Regions from separate parts of the Exiguobacterium sp. s6 genome, predicted to be linked through region 2. Evidence: riboswitches for the same ligand, from Rfam matches in the RefSeq annotation. Region 2 holds a riboswitch; each other region holds the start of a gene.
The links. Region 2 has a riboswitch for S-adenosylmethionine ahead of msrA (peptide-methionine (S)-S-oxide reductase MsrA). Riboswitches for the same ligand answer to the same signal wherever they lie in the genome.
Positions count from the first base shown of each region.

Region 1: linked by a shared signal. The riboswitch ahead of KNP75_RS12455 (Na+/H+ antiporter NhaC family protein) and the one ahead of msrA (peptide-methionine (S)-S-oxide reductase MsrA) in region 2 are both predicted to bind S-adenosylmethionine.
Region 3: linked by a shared signal. The riboswitch ahead of KNP75_RS03995 (methionine ABC transporter ATP-binding protein) and the one ahead of msrA (peptide-methionine (S)-S-oxide reductase MsrA) in region 2 are both predicted to bind S-adenosylmethionine.
Region 4: linked by a shared signal. The riboswitch ahead of KNP75_RS00910 (2,3-diketo-5-methylthiopentyl-1-phosphate enolase) and the one ahead of msrA (peptide-methionine (S)-S-oxide reductase MsrA) in region 2 are both predicted to bind S-adenosylmethionine.

Region 1 is NZ_JACSLN010000002.1:286,841-290,286, forward strand. Features, by position in the region: gene KNP75_RS12450 (TVP38/TMEM64 family protein) at 1-313, shown strand, start outside; gene KNP75_RS12455 (Na+/H+ antiporter NhaC family protein) at 335-1,636, opposite strand; SAM riboswitch class I at 1,687-1,782, opposite strand; gene KNP75_RS12460 (GGDEF domain-containing protein) at 1,879-3,446, opposite strand, start outside.
Region 2 is NZ_JACSLN010000001.1:1,199,651-1,203,096, reverse strand. Features, by position in the region: gene rlmN (dual-specificity RNA methyltransferase RlmN) at 1-118, opposite strand, end outside; gene KNP75_RS06200 (amidase family protein) at 188-1,591, opposite strand; gene KNP75_RS06195 (hypothetical protein) at 1,703-1,864, shown strand; SAM riboswitch class I at 1,909-2,009, shown strand; gene msrA (peptide-methionine (S)-S-oxide reductase MsrA) at 2,072-2,584, shown strand; gene KNP75_RS06185 (GRP family sugar transporter) at 2,613-3,446, opposite strand, start outside.
Region 3 is NZ_JACSLN010000001.1:766,799-770,244, reverse strand. Features, by position in the region: gene KNP75_RS04000 (methionine ABC transporter permease) at 23-685, opposite strand; gene KNP75_RS03995 (methionine ABC transporter ATP-binding protein) at 675-1,703, opposite strand; SAM riboswitch class I at 1,782-1,887, opposite strand; gene KNP75_RS03990 (thioredoxin family protein) at 2,341-2,598, opposite strand; gene KNP75_RS03985 (PTS sugar transporter subunit IIC) at 2,786-3,446, shown strand, end outside.
Region 4 is NZ_JACSLN010000001.1:151,726-155,171, reverse strand. Features, by position in the region: gene mtnK (S-methyl-5-thioribose kinase) at 1-810, opposite strand, end outside; SAM riboswitch class I at 892-994, opposite strand; SAM riboswitch class I at 1,200-1,301, shown strand; gene KNP75_RS00910 (2,3-diketo-5-methylthiopentyl-1-phosphate enolase) at 1,371-2,528, shown strand; gene KNP75_RS00905 (2-hydroxy-3-keto-5-methylthiopentenyl-1-phosphate phosphatase) at 2,525-3,175, shown strand; gene KNP75_RS00900 (methylthioribulose 1-phosphate dehydratase) at 3,172-3,446, shown strand, end outside.

The DNA of each region.
Region 1 (3,446 bases), on a different contig from region 2:
TTCGCTTCCGTTCATCCCGGTCAGTTTGATCACATACTTACTCGCCCTCATTCAAATGCCGCTTCGGACATTCATCATGGCGGCGGGGTTCGGGAAACTGCTTGTCGTCTTGATTTTTTCGGTCATTGGTGACCAGTGGGAAGAGTTTATTCAAAGTCCGTTCCGCTTATCGATGCTTGGACTGTTATTGTTTGTCCTTTGGGCGATCAGCCGTGGCCTCGAGGAATTGCTCAAGCGGCGCGCCTTCAAAAAACGCAACGAACAACTTCAACGTGAACGTGAAACGAAACGTCAAACGACCCTTCGAAGCTAGTGCTTCAAAGGGTCGTTTTGGTTAGGCGCGCTTTTTGAAACGCGGGAAGTTAAAGACGATGGCCAGCCCTCCGCAAATGAAGAGCAGGAATGGATAGAACATATACGGGACGAGCGCTGGTGACGCCGTATTCGTCAATTCGGCGGCGATGAGCAACTGTGCCCCGTAAGGCAACAGGCCTTGGACGCCACACGAGAAGATGTCGAGCACACTCGCTGATTTCTTTCGCTCGATGTCATACGTATCGGCGATATTGGCGGCGAGCGGACCGGCCACGAGAATCGAAATCGTGTTGTTCGCCGTCGCGACGTTGGTCGCACTGACGAGCCCGGCGATGCTCCATTCGGCACCGGCACGTTTTTGAATCCGCGACGTGAGCGCGTCACGCAAGTAAGTGAGCCCGCCGTTATGCGAGATGAGTCCGACGAGTCCGCCCATGAGGAGCGTCAAGAGCGAAATCTCGGCCATACCCATCATCCCGTCTGCCATAGCCGTGACGTATGAAGTGACAGCCAAACTCCCATCGATCAAACCGATGATGCCGGTCAAGGCGATCCCGCCAAGCAAGACGAGAATGACGTTCAACCCGGTCAAGGCGAGAGCGATGACGGCGAGGTATGGAATGAGTTTATACCATTCGAACGCGGCTGCATCGACAGTCGATTCTCCACTCGATAACACCGATAAGAGGACGATTGTGATGATGGCGGCCGGGAGGACAATCCAAAAGTTGGTTCGGAATTTGTCACGCATATTGGTACGCTGGGTCCGGACGGCAGCGATTGTCGTGTCCGAGATGAACGACAAGTTGTCCCCGAACATGGCACCACCGACGACGGCAGCCGCTGCGATGGCGATATTGACGCCACTTTCTTCGTGGATACCGAGCGCGATCGGGGCGAGGGCGGCAATCGTTCCCGTCGACGTTCCCATCGCCATCGAGATGAAAGCCGCGATGACGAATAAACCGCTCAGTAGAAGCGAGGACGGTAAAAATGTCAGCGCCGCATTGACGGTCGCGTCGATTGCGCCGATTGCTTCGGCGACACTCGAGAACGCTCCGGCGAGCAAGAAGATGAAGACCATGATTAAAATGCCGGGGTTCCCCGCGCCTTGGGCGACACGCTCGACCGTCTGAGTGACGCTGCCTTTCGTCATCATCGCCGCGACGATGACCGCGATCAACGCCGCGATCAGGACCGGGAATTTATAAAAGTCGTTATAGTAGATGCCTGCCCCGATAAAGAAGACGAGGAAGACGAGCAAAGGCAATAGTGCCCATTTGTTAGCTGTCGGTTGTTCCAATCGATTCACCTCATTCATAAAATAAAAAGAGAGCCTTCTGAAAAAAGGCTCTCTACAAGAAAACACTTTTTTCATCTTTCGAGCAGACTGCTCGCTGGATTTGGCACAGGTTACCCGCTGCCGAGACGTCACTGGGCCAGTCCCTCAGTCTCTCTCGATAAAAAAGTTGTGATATTTAGTTATAAGACACGTTCCCTAACGTACCTGTTTCAAATCCGCTTGTCAATAGCAAACCCCCACGCGGTGAACGTGGGGGTGAGTCAGGTCGTTAAGAAATTGTAATGGGCGACGCGGTTGCGTCCGGCGTACTTCCCGCCGACGTAGAGGGCCCGGTCAGCGTTACGGATCGTATCGTCGAGGCGTTTGTCACCGAATGCCTGAATCGTGTCGACACCGATCGAAGCGGTGACGGGGATATCGATCCCGTCGACGTGGAACGGTTTGTTCTCGATTTGTTGCCGGATCCGTTCGGCAATCTCGATTGCCTGTTCGACATCGCAACGGTTCAATAGCAAGATGAACTCTTCACCGCCGTAACGGGCGGCAAAATCTTCGGTGCGGAGTGCCTGGCGAATCCGCCGTCCAAACTCTTGGAGCACACTGTCCCCGACTTGATGTCCGTGCACATCGTTGATTTTTTTGAAAAAGTCGATGTCGAGCATCGCGACCGAAATCGGATACATCGAACCGTCCGAGATTTGTTGAATCCCGTATTCGTAAAACGCGCGTGCATTCGCGAGCAGCGTCAAGCTGTCGGTCCGACTTTCTGTGTAAAGACGGTCGCGCTCATGGCAACGACTGATCGTCCGGTTGAACGACTTGAGAAGTTTGACGATTTCACGTTGGATGGTCGAGGGATACCCATAGACGTGTTCACCCGTCATGACGAGCCACGTGCGAATCCCTTCGATCTCCTCGGACCGAACCGAGATGAAACTATGATAGTCGTCGTCAAATTCGTTCGACAGTGGTGCGTCCCATTCGAAGCGCATCTCATATTCGACCGAGGCTTCGTTCGGATAAGCGTGATCGAGCAAATCGAACACGATGTGACGGTCAATCGGCTGACGCGTCTTCAAATCAAAGTACAGGGTACGGTCGAACAGTTTAAACTCGACGAACCCTTCGTCATAGTGATTGAGCCGCTCACATTGACTGAGAAACACTTCGATGGCTTGCGCCTCGCTCTGCGATAACGACACGGCTTCTTTTGCCTCATCATACTGTTCAATCAACGATTTAAAGGCGTCTTGCCGGCCTTTTTGGATGATGAGCCGCTTGATGAAGAACGTCAACGCGGCAGCGATGCTGCTGACGACGAGTAAATTCGTCTCCCGGAACAACGAGGCCGCCAAAATGAAGACGAGACTGACGATATACGTATAAAACGCGATGCTCAGAAAATCGCGGACCGGGATGTCGACGCGGAACCACCAACCGACTTGATACTTTTGCACGACCGTGTTCAAGATGATGGCCAGAATCAAACCGGCGAGCGGCAGGAACGAGTCTTGAGAATAGAAGCCGAGACCGGTCACACCACCAAGTGCCAAGTAAACACCGGCTGGGATGGCAATCTCCAAGAAAGACGTGATGGCGTTCCAAGGATACGTGAAGCGGAAGCGTCGAAGCGCGACGCGCGGTTTCAAGTTGACGAACTGGAAGACGAGGAGACCAATCTGATTGACGAAAAGCGCCGTCTCGAAATCAAAAAACAAGAAAATGATGAGGACGATACTTTCCGAAAACGTGAAGTAGACGCCTTTCCGTTCGATGGAGTCCATTTGAAAAATGATGACAAGGAGCGCGATCAAGATGAACGGCAACG
Region 2 (3,446 bases):
TCACTCGGTCGATGTAGAGCGAGTCCCAGATTTGTCTCGCATGGAAGGCGCTGTATCCCCAAGAGACACACGCTTCTGTCAGCTGATCGAACGTCAGCCCGTATATAGATGGTTTCATTGCTATCTGTCCTTTCTTCAATCCGCATACGTACCATTGTAGCGGACGTGGACGACGGGTGCAACGTTCTTATAACGGTGGAACGGGACGCGAAATATGTCGCTCGAACGCATACGCCAGACGGATCAAGTCACGTTCGGCATAACTCGTCCCGGTGAACGATAGGCCGAACGGCGCCCCGCTCGCTTTCAAGCGATATGGGATCGTGATGGTCGGATGCCCGGCTTTTGCCGCCATGTCATAGTTCAAATCGTGAGGCAAGACGAGCGCGTGCAACTGCTGTTCGTTTAATAGGCGGTCGAGTCCGTCCGTCTTGGCGTCACGCACGTCATCGAGCCGGCGCGTCAAATAGGCCGCCTCGATGAGACGTCCCGACAATCTTTCCGCTTTCTCGAACGTCTTTTGTCCGTGCGGGATCGTCTCAGGATGTCTGTTGTTCCAGTCCATCAAATCCGACAACGTCTCGTACGGGAGCGTCGTCGTGGCCAGGTACGCCTCGATCCCGAGTTTGAACTCGTGGTACAAAATATCGCCTTGGTCGAGTGTATCATGGGCGGGCAGTTCGACTTCGACAAGGTCGATGCCGCTCTGTTTCAACAGCTCGGTCGTCTCACCGTATAATGCTTGTTCTTCTGTTGATAAATCAGCTTTGACGATCCCGACACGCATCCCGACCGCTTGGCGCTCGTCGAGGCACGTCCGATACGGCGGGCCGGCCGGGAGGTTGAGTGTCGCCGGGTCCGCCGGGTCTTCCCCTACCATCGCCTCAAGTGCCCTTACCGCGTCTTCGAGCGTTCGTGCCATCGGTCCCGCCGTATCTTGCGACCGCGAGATCGGGATGATGCCACTCCGACTGATGAGGCCGACGGTCGGTTTGATGCCGACGATGCCATTGTGCACGCTCGGATGGATGATGGAGCCGCTCGTCTCGCTACCGACAGCGAGCAGTGTCAGGTTCGCTGCGACCGCAGAGGCCGAACCTGAGCTCGAACCTCCGACATCGAGCTTATCCCCATATGGATTGAGCGTCTGCCCACCGACACCGCTCCAGCCGTTCGGCATGCCCTCGGTCAAAAAGTTGGCCCATTCGGACAAGTTCGCTTTCCCGAGGATGATGGCCCCGCTCGCTCGCAGGTTTTGGACGAGATGGGCGTCCCGGCCTGCGAAGTGATGTTCGAGGGCGACGGCCCCGGCCGTCGTCTTCATGAGTCCGTCTGTCTCGACATTGTCTTTGATCAAGACAGGAATGCCGAGTAGCGGCAAGCGTAACCCGCGACGAAACGCCCGGTCAGCCGACTCGGCCTCGAACAACGCGTCCGGGTTCACCTGGATGACCGCCTTCAGTTTGTCGTTGAACTGGGCGATCCGGGTCAAATAGTAGGCCGTCACGTCACGCGCCGTGAACGTTCCTTCTTTATATCCGCGATGGGCAGATTCGATATCGAGTTCCATAAAATCAAATGTGTCAGTCATATTGATTCCTCCTTTGGTCACTCGATGGTATTCGCTATCGCCACATGATTTCCTGTTTTCGTTCGCCAACGAATGTGTAACTTGGTACACTGAAAGAAAAGGGAGGTTACTATGAACCGTTCGTACGTACTCGTCTTATTGTCCGTCTTTGCCTTGTTCTTCTTACAGTTATATGCCGGGGACGCCCCGTATACGCTACCGCTCTCCATCGTGCTCGTCATCCTGATCCTCGGTGCCACCTTGCTCCAACTACGGCGCAAGCCAAACCGTTGACGCCGCTTCAAATCTGATGGTATGATGCTGTCACCAACTACATATCGATATCTTGAGTGAACGAGAGACCTGGCTCTATGACTTCACAGCAACCTGCTACGGCAAGGTGCTACTACCAGCAAGGTGATTGCCTTGGCCGATATGACAGAGCGCTCATGTCGATGACATGGGCGCTTTTTTTGGAATGAACATGAGGGGGACTTATTAATGGAAAAAGCAACATTCGCAGGCGGCTGCTTTTGGTGCATGGTGACACCGTTCGAGGAACAGCCCGGCATCGAGTCGATCGTATCAGGTTATACGGGAGGTCACGTCGACGATCCGACGTATGAACAAGTGAAGACAGGGACGACAGGACACTATGAGGTCGTCGAGATCACGTTCGACCCGACGCTGTTCGCTTACGAGCGACTGCTCGAACTGTATTGGATTCAGACCGATCCGACCGATGACGGCGGTCAATTCCAAGACCGAGGCAGTCAATATGCGCCGGCCATCTTCTATCATACGGAAGAACAACGTGTGAAAGCAGAGCAGAGTCGCGACGCGCTCGCGGCGAGCGGACGTTTCCAACAGCCGATCGTCACGAAGATCTTACCGGCTGACACGTTCTATCCGGCCGAGGAGTACCATCAAGACTTCCATAAAAAAAATCCGGCCCACTATAAAGAGGACCGGAAAAAATCTGGGCGTGACGCATTCATCGAACAAGCCTGGTAAGCGAAAGACGGGTCGTCTGACCCGTCTTTTAGCTTTTGGCGATTCCGAGCATGAATCCGGCCACGACAATGAGGCCGATACCCATAAAGACTAAGACACGTTCTTTCGTCGTCTTCTCTTCTTTTAATAGATAGATCCCGCCGAGCGTCGCCACGACGACGTTCAATTGCGACAAGGCGAATGACGTCGCGATTCCGACTTCACCGCTCGACACGAACAGCCCGAAGTTCCCGATCCCCCAGGCGATCCCGGCCAAGATATTTTTGAACGTCTTCGGATCGAACTTCTTCACATCTTTCTCACGCAGGCTGAACAACAGCGCCGCGACGAACATCCCGACCGACTGTGGCAAGATGGCCGTGATCCCGTCGACCTCGAAATAGTTCGTCAGGACGGCGTACGTCACGTAACCGATACTCGACACGAGCAGGACGAGCAAGCCTTTCTTCAAGGCGCCGCTACTGTCGCCGTCTTTGTTCTGCTGATACGATGTCAACGCAGCCCCAATCACGATGAGAACGAGCGCCGAAAATCCGAGCCATAGTTCGGTCGTCGTTTTCCAGTCTCCGAGGACGATGACACCGAACAACGATGTACCGAGAAGCTGCATGCCGGTGCTGATCGGCATCGCCTTCGAGACACTTAAAATTTGAAACGATTGGAACTGTAAATATTGTCCGAGTGCCCAAAACGCGCCGGAGATGAATCCGGTCACGATTGCGAGCGTCGTGAACCCGGGATTGAACACGAGTGCGATAATGACCGCCATCACCATCGCCCCGATTGTCGTCCCGATCAACTGTTGAATCGGCTTCCCGCCGACCTTTGAGACGATGAGCGGGATGCTCCCCCACATCAAGGC
Region 3 (3,446 bases), 430 kb from region 2:
CCCTCCAAATTTTCTATTTAGATCAAGCGGAACGCTTGTCAATTACTGATACGAGTCGATCGCCGATGAACTGGATGACGAAGACGATAACCAAGATTAAGACGGTCGCGACGAACGTGACGTCACTCTGTGAACGCTGGAACCCTTCGAGGAACGCCAAGTTCCCGAGTCCCCCGCCCCCGACGACCCCTGCCATCGCCGTATAACCGACGATTGCGACGATCGTGACCGTGATGCCTGACACGATGGCCGGCAATGCTTCTGGGAACAACACTTTATAGACGATTTGCCATTTTGTCGCACCCATCGATTCAGCCGCCTCGATGACGCCGCGGTCGACTTCGCGAAGGGCGAGCTCGACCATCCGCGCATAGAACGGAGCCGCACCGATAATGAGCGCCGGCAACGCTGCCGTCGACCCGAGCATCGTCCCGACGACGAGTAACGTGAACGGGATGAGCAAGATGATCAAAATGATGAACGGAATCGACCGGAACACGTTGACGATTGCGCTGATGACCGTGTAAATCGGACGGTTTTTCATCATGAGCGGTTCGTTCGTGACGTATAAGAGCATCCCGAGGGCGAGACCGATGACGAACGTCGCGGCTCCGGCGACGAGCGTCATATAGAGCGTCTCCCACGTCTGTTCTAACATGACTTGCCAATCTACATTAGGAAACATCGCTTTCTACCTCCACTTCCACTGCCTGCGACCGGATTGAGGCGATGGCCCGCTCGACTTCAGCCGGCTCTCCGATCAATTGGATGAATAATGTCCCGAGGGCACCGACTTGTGACTGCGTCACGTTTCCGCCGATGATGTTGAAGCCGATATCATGTTGCTTCAACACTTCTGACAGAATCGGTTGCTCGGCCGTCTCGTTCAAGAATTTGAGCTTGACGATTTGACCGCTCGGATAACGCGCTTTCAAGTGCTCGAACGTGAGCGACATGTCTTCGACCGCGCCGATCTGTTTGACGAACTCTTTCGTGATCGGCTGTTCCGGATGTTGGAACACCTCGGCGACTTGTCCGGTCTCGACGACCTTCCCGGCCTCCATGACGGCGACGCGGTGGCAAATCTTTTGGATGACGTGCATCTCATGGGTGATGAGGACGATCGTCAATCCGAGCTTTTTATTGATGCTGACGAGCAGTTCGAGAATCGAATCGGTCGTCTTCGGGTCGAGTGCGCTCGTCGCTTCATCGCAGAGGAGCACTTCTGGATTCGTAGCGAGCGCACGGGCTATCCCGACTCGCTGCTTTTGACCGCCCGATAGTTGCGACGGATAGCTGTCTTCCCGTCCGCCTAAGCCGACGAGTTCGACAAGTTCTTGGACGCGGCGTTTGCGTTCGCTGGCCGGTACCCCGATGAGCTCGAGCGGGAAGCTGATGTTTTCAGCGACCGTGCGTGACCATAATAGGTTGAAGTGTTGGAACACCATCGAGACGTTTTTACGTACCCCGCGTAGTTCCTTCGGCGTGAGCTTCGTCAGCTCGCTGCCGGCGACCACGATTTCACCGCTAGACGGTGCCTCGAGTCGGTTGAGCAAGCGGATGAGCGTCGACTTCCCCGCCCCTGAATATCCGATTATTCCAAAAATTTCGCCGCTTTCGATGGTAAGCGACACATCATCGACCGCCTGGACCCGACCGTTTTTCGTATCGAACCATTTGGCCACATTGCGTAGTTGAATCAATCCATTTCCCTCCTGACAACAAAAAAAGTACGCACGTTTGAGCAAACGTGCGTACTTTATCGGTACGGACAACGATTGCTCTCATCTTCCAAGGTTTACACCTTGCTGGAATTAGCACCATTTCGGATTGCTCCGCGGTTGCTGGGCGTCATAGGGCCAGTCCCTCAGCCTCTCTTGATAAGAGTGGTTGCGTATTTGATTAGCTTTATCATAGCGACACATTATTTTCATGTCAAACTATTTTTTTCAGACAAATTAAAAAAAGGTGCCATCCGAGGATGACACAGAACGTAGCACCTTGAGTCACTGAAGGACAACCCATAGATGAACCTCTTTTGCCCGATCAGAGCATTCATCCTTATATGGGGGATTTTACCCAATCATCACTCGGTCTTCGAACGGACCATGCAATTACGCGACCGGTGCCCCGACGCTTGATTTTTTTGGGGGACAATCGAAGGGAAGGTCCACCTGAAATCGCGTAAGCTCATGCAACGGTTGTTCGAAAACGTCTTGCTGACGGGAAAATCTCGACCTATGTTGTGTTCAAGTAAGATGTTGTAATGAATATATCATTCGTGAACTTTCTGTGTCAACTGATTATTTAAAATTTTCAGATTATTCTAATCATCCTATCTCATTTGACGAAAGATAGGACGTGCTGGACGTTTTGAAACGCATACAAACGATCGCGAACTTGGCCATTTTCCAGCTTCAATAGCGCCGGGACGCTCATGACTTGATACGCCTCGAGCTCGTTCGGGATAAAGTTGGCATCGCGCTTTTCAATCTGGAGTTCGGGGTCGACGGCCTCGACGACCGAGAGCATCCGCTCGGCCACGGCGCATGTACCGCACATTGGGGCGTATATATATAAGAATCCGTCAGTAATCATTGTTCTCACCTCTCTTCTAAGTATATGAATCCGGGCCGGTCTGTTCAAAAGTTGTGCTCAAATGGAAAATTCTGAACATTTCAACATTTTGTATTGACGCTCGCTAGAAAGAGGCATAGTATGGTCATTAACTTTATTGCTTTTGTACATAACAGCATACCAGTAGAAAAGGACAGGTGAATCCCCAATGACGGAAGAGAAGCTTACCGGAAAACAGTTTTTGATGAACGTCTTGAACGGCCTCAGTCTTGCCATCCTCATCGCCCTCATCCCGAGCGCCTTGCTCGGTGAATTAACGAAAGCCATCTTACCTTATGTTCCGTCACTGCAGTTCATCTTAGATGCGACGACAATTGCGATGCGTCTCTTACCGGTCATCATCGGTGTCGCCGTCGCCATGCAGTTCGGACGCTCGGCACTCGAGGCCGGCACGATCGGCATCGCGACCCAAGTCGGGAGCGGCGCCATCCGCATCGAAGAAGGGGCGTTCCTCATGGCTGGAATCGGTGACGTCATCACGGCCGGTGTGACGGCCGCTCTCGCGACGTTCCTCGTCATGCAGTTGTCGCCACGCTTGAAGACGTACACGGTACTCGTCTTACCGATGACGGTCATCGTCGTCGCCGGAGGGATCGGGGCGTTCCTACTCACTTACATCTCACAAATCACAACATACGTCGGGACGATCATTATGACGATGACGGAACTGCAGCCGATTGTGATGGGCATGTTGATCGCGATGGCGTTCTCGCTCATCATCGTCTCGCCGATCTCGACGGTCGGCATCGCCACAGCGATCAGCCTGTCTGGTGTCGCGGCCGGGGCCGCCAACCTAGGGGTCGTCGCCG
Region 4 (3,446 bases), 1.0 Mb from region 2:
CGGGTCATGGAACGTCGACAGCGTCAAATGGGCGATGATTTGTCCGAGATCGAAGCCGAACGGTCCGTAAAACGCGAACTCTGGATCAATGATTTTCGTTTCTTGTTGAGTCGCGAAAATACTGCCCGTATGTAGGTCGCCGTGCAGGAGCGCCTCATGTTTCGTGACAAACCCGACTTTCAGTTTCGTCACCTCGACCTTGAGCGCTTGGTCTTGCCAAAGGCGTTCGACATCTTCTCGCAGCGCCGTCTCGATGTTGTTCGACTCCGCATCTTTGAACGGGTCGGTGAAGATGAGTTTCTCGGTGATGTCACACAGTTCCGGGTTGTAATAGTCACGTTCAATCCGCTTCTTCACGATCGGTCCGGCCGCGTAATCCGACGTCGCGAACAGCGTCTCGCCTAAAAATTCCCCAACATGGCGGGCAAGTTCAGGATACGTTTTCCCTTCCAAATAGCCTGTCCGAACGATCTCAAAATCTGACAGGTCCTCTAAAATCGTGTAGGCGAGCGTGCGGTCACTGCCAAGCACGACTGGCACGAAACGAGGGACGACGTTGGCGAATTCGCGCAACGCCAACTGCTCGATCCACGCCCGTTCAAGTGTGAGCGGCCAACTTTCGCCGACGACTTTCGCATATGGGAGCGCTTGTTTGACGATGAGACTCGTTTCGCCTTGTCGGATGCGGAAAACGAGGTTCAAATTGCCGTCTCCGATCTCCTCGCAATGCGTGATGCCTCCGTCTTCGATTAACCCCAACGTTTTCACATGCTCGACGACGGTCTGTTCTGTAAATGGTTGATATGACATAATGTTTTCCCCTTCCTGTACGTTGCCCACAAAAAAAGCCCCTTTCTCCGCGAGAAAGAGGCACAGCCAAACTGGTTGTTCCTCTCATCTGTCAGACATTCGTCTGGTGGATGTAGCACCGTGCCTAGTGGTCGGTTGCTGCGGCGTCATCGGGCCAATTCCCTCTGCCAACTCGCGATAAGAGTGGTTTATTCGATTCGGTGAACTTATGTGCTGAATATTACGGACTCGACGTCACGATTGTCAACGGCAATTTCCCGATGTAACTTCGTCTTTTTTTGTGCATATATGGAAACAACTTTCCAAAATATTTTTTTTGGAAAAAAAGGAATTGACGATGTGACGATTCTGTGCAAAAATTCAATTAAATTTCACAACTTCAAATCACATTCTTATCAAGAGCAGACGGAGGGACAAGCCCGATGATGTCGCAGCAACCGACCAGAGATGGCACGGTGCTAATTCTTGCAGCGTAAGCTGAGAGATAAGAGTTCATTTTTTTATGATGACCTCTTGCCTCGGCATGGGGTCATTTTTGTTTGCCTGGAAGGAGGAACCATATGAGTATCACTGCCACATATGAAATCAAACAGACGGACGCGGTCGCGACCGTCGCCGACAAGATCGCCCTCGAGCTGACCGTCGGCACATGGACGGACTTGCCTCACTTAGAGCAAGAGCAGTTACAGGCGTTCCGAGGTGAGGTCGTATCAACCACACATACGGACACGACGAGCCGCTTCACGATCCGCTATCCGTTACATAATGTCAGCCCTGACTTTTCATCCATCTTGACGACGACGTTCGGGAAACTGTCCCTCGATGATTCGGTCCGATTAATCGATTTGACGTTGCCGGAGACGCTCGCCTCTGATTTCAAAGGCGCCAAGTTCGGTGTCGACGGGATTCGTGAGTTGCTCGGCGTTCAGGATCGCCCGCTCGTCATGAGCATCTTCAAAGGCGTCATCGGCCGTGACCTCGCGTTTCTCGAGCAGCAACTCCGCGATCAGTTCGCCGGTGGCATCGATATCGTCAAAGACGACGAGATTTTATACGACAACCCGCTCACCCCTTCGCTCGAACGGGCCCGGATCGGAGCAGACGTCATTCAAGCCCACTTCGAGACGACCGGGAAACGCGTCCTGTACGCGATCACGCTGAGCGGCCCCGTGTTCGGTCTGCGTGACCAGGCGCTCCGTCTCACCGAGGCCGGTGCGACGGCGCTCCTGTTCAACGTCTATACGTACGGTCTCGACGCACTGCGCGAACTCGCGAACGATCCGGATATCCACGTCCCGATCTTGGCACATCCGGCCTTTGCCGGCGCCTTGACCGGGTCAATCAGTCATTCGCTTTTACTCGGTAAACTCCCTCGCCTCGCCGGGGCCGATTTGACGCTCTTCCCGTCACCGTACGGCTCACTTGCGACACCGCGCGACGAGGCGTTCGTGATTCGCGACCAGAGTGCCGAACCACATTGGTCGAAGCCGATTTTGCCGGTCCCGTCCGCGGGGATTCATCCGGGACTCGTCGCCGATATCATTCGGGACTTCGGGACGGATGTCGTCATCAACGCCGGCGGTGGCATTCACGGTCATCCGGACGGTGCAGCCGCCGGGGCTCGTGCGTTCCGACAAGCCATCGCTCACGTACTCGGTCAAACCGAAGGGCAGACGGACGAGCTCGATACCGCGTTGAAGGCGTGGGCGTCACGATGACGATCCATATCCTCTGCGACTTTGACGGGACGATTACGGCGGAAGACAATATCATCGCGTTGATGAAGGCGTTCGCCCCGCCGGCTTGGGTCGAGTTGAAAGACGCGGTCCTCGAGCAACGGATTTCCATCCGATCCGGGGTCGGTCAAATGTTTCGACTGTTGCCGAGCGAGGCCGCCCCGACTTACCGTGATTATTTGTTGGGGCGCATCACGCTCCGCCAAGGGTTCCCGGCATTTTTAGAAGAAGTTCGGGCCCATGGCTGGAAGTTTGACGTCGTCAGCGGCGGGATGGACTTTTTCGTCCATCCGATTTTGGAAGGCTACGTCGATCCCGAACACATCTACTGTAACGTCGCCGACTTCTCCGCTGAGACGGTCACCGTCGCTTGGCCGCACGCTTGCGACGAACAATGTACGAACGATTGCGGTTGTTGCAAGCCGACGCTCGCTCGTCGCATCGTCAATCCCGACGACCGCTTGATCGTCATCGGTGACTCGGTGACCGATTTCGAGGTCGCGAAGCGTGCCGACTTCGTCTATGCCCGAGGTCAACTCATCACGCTCTGCGAAGCGGCAGGCATCCGTTATGCCCCGTTCGAGACGTTCGACGACATCACCCATCACTTGAAGGAGGTGTCCGTATGAGCCTTGCGACACGTTGGCTTGAACTCGCCGACATTAAAGACGAACTCGCCGCCCGCGACTGGTTCCCCGGAACGAGTGGGAATTTGGCGATTCGCGTTTCCGATGACCCGCTCGAATTTCTCGTCACGGCGAGCGGACGCGATAAACGAAAACGAACACCGGACGACTTTGTTCACGTCGATGCGGCCGGACGCTTGATTGGCGAACAGAACGGTCGTCCATCCGCCGAGACGCTGCTTCACGTCGAAGTGTTCAATCGGACGGACGCGAC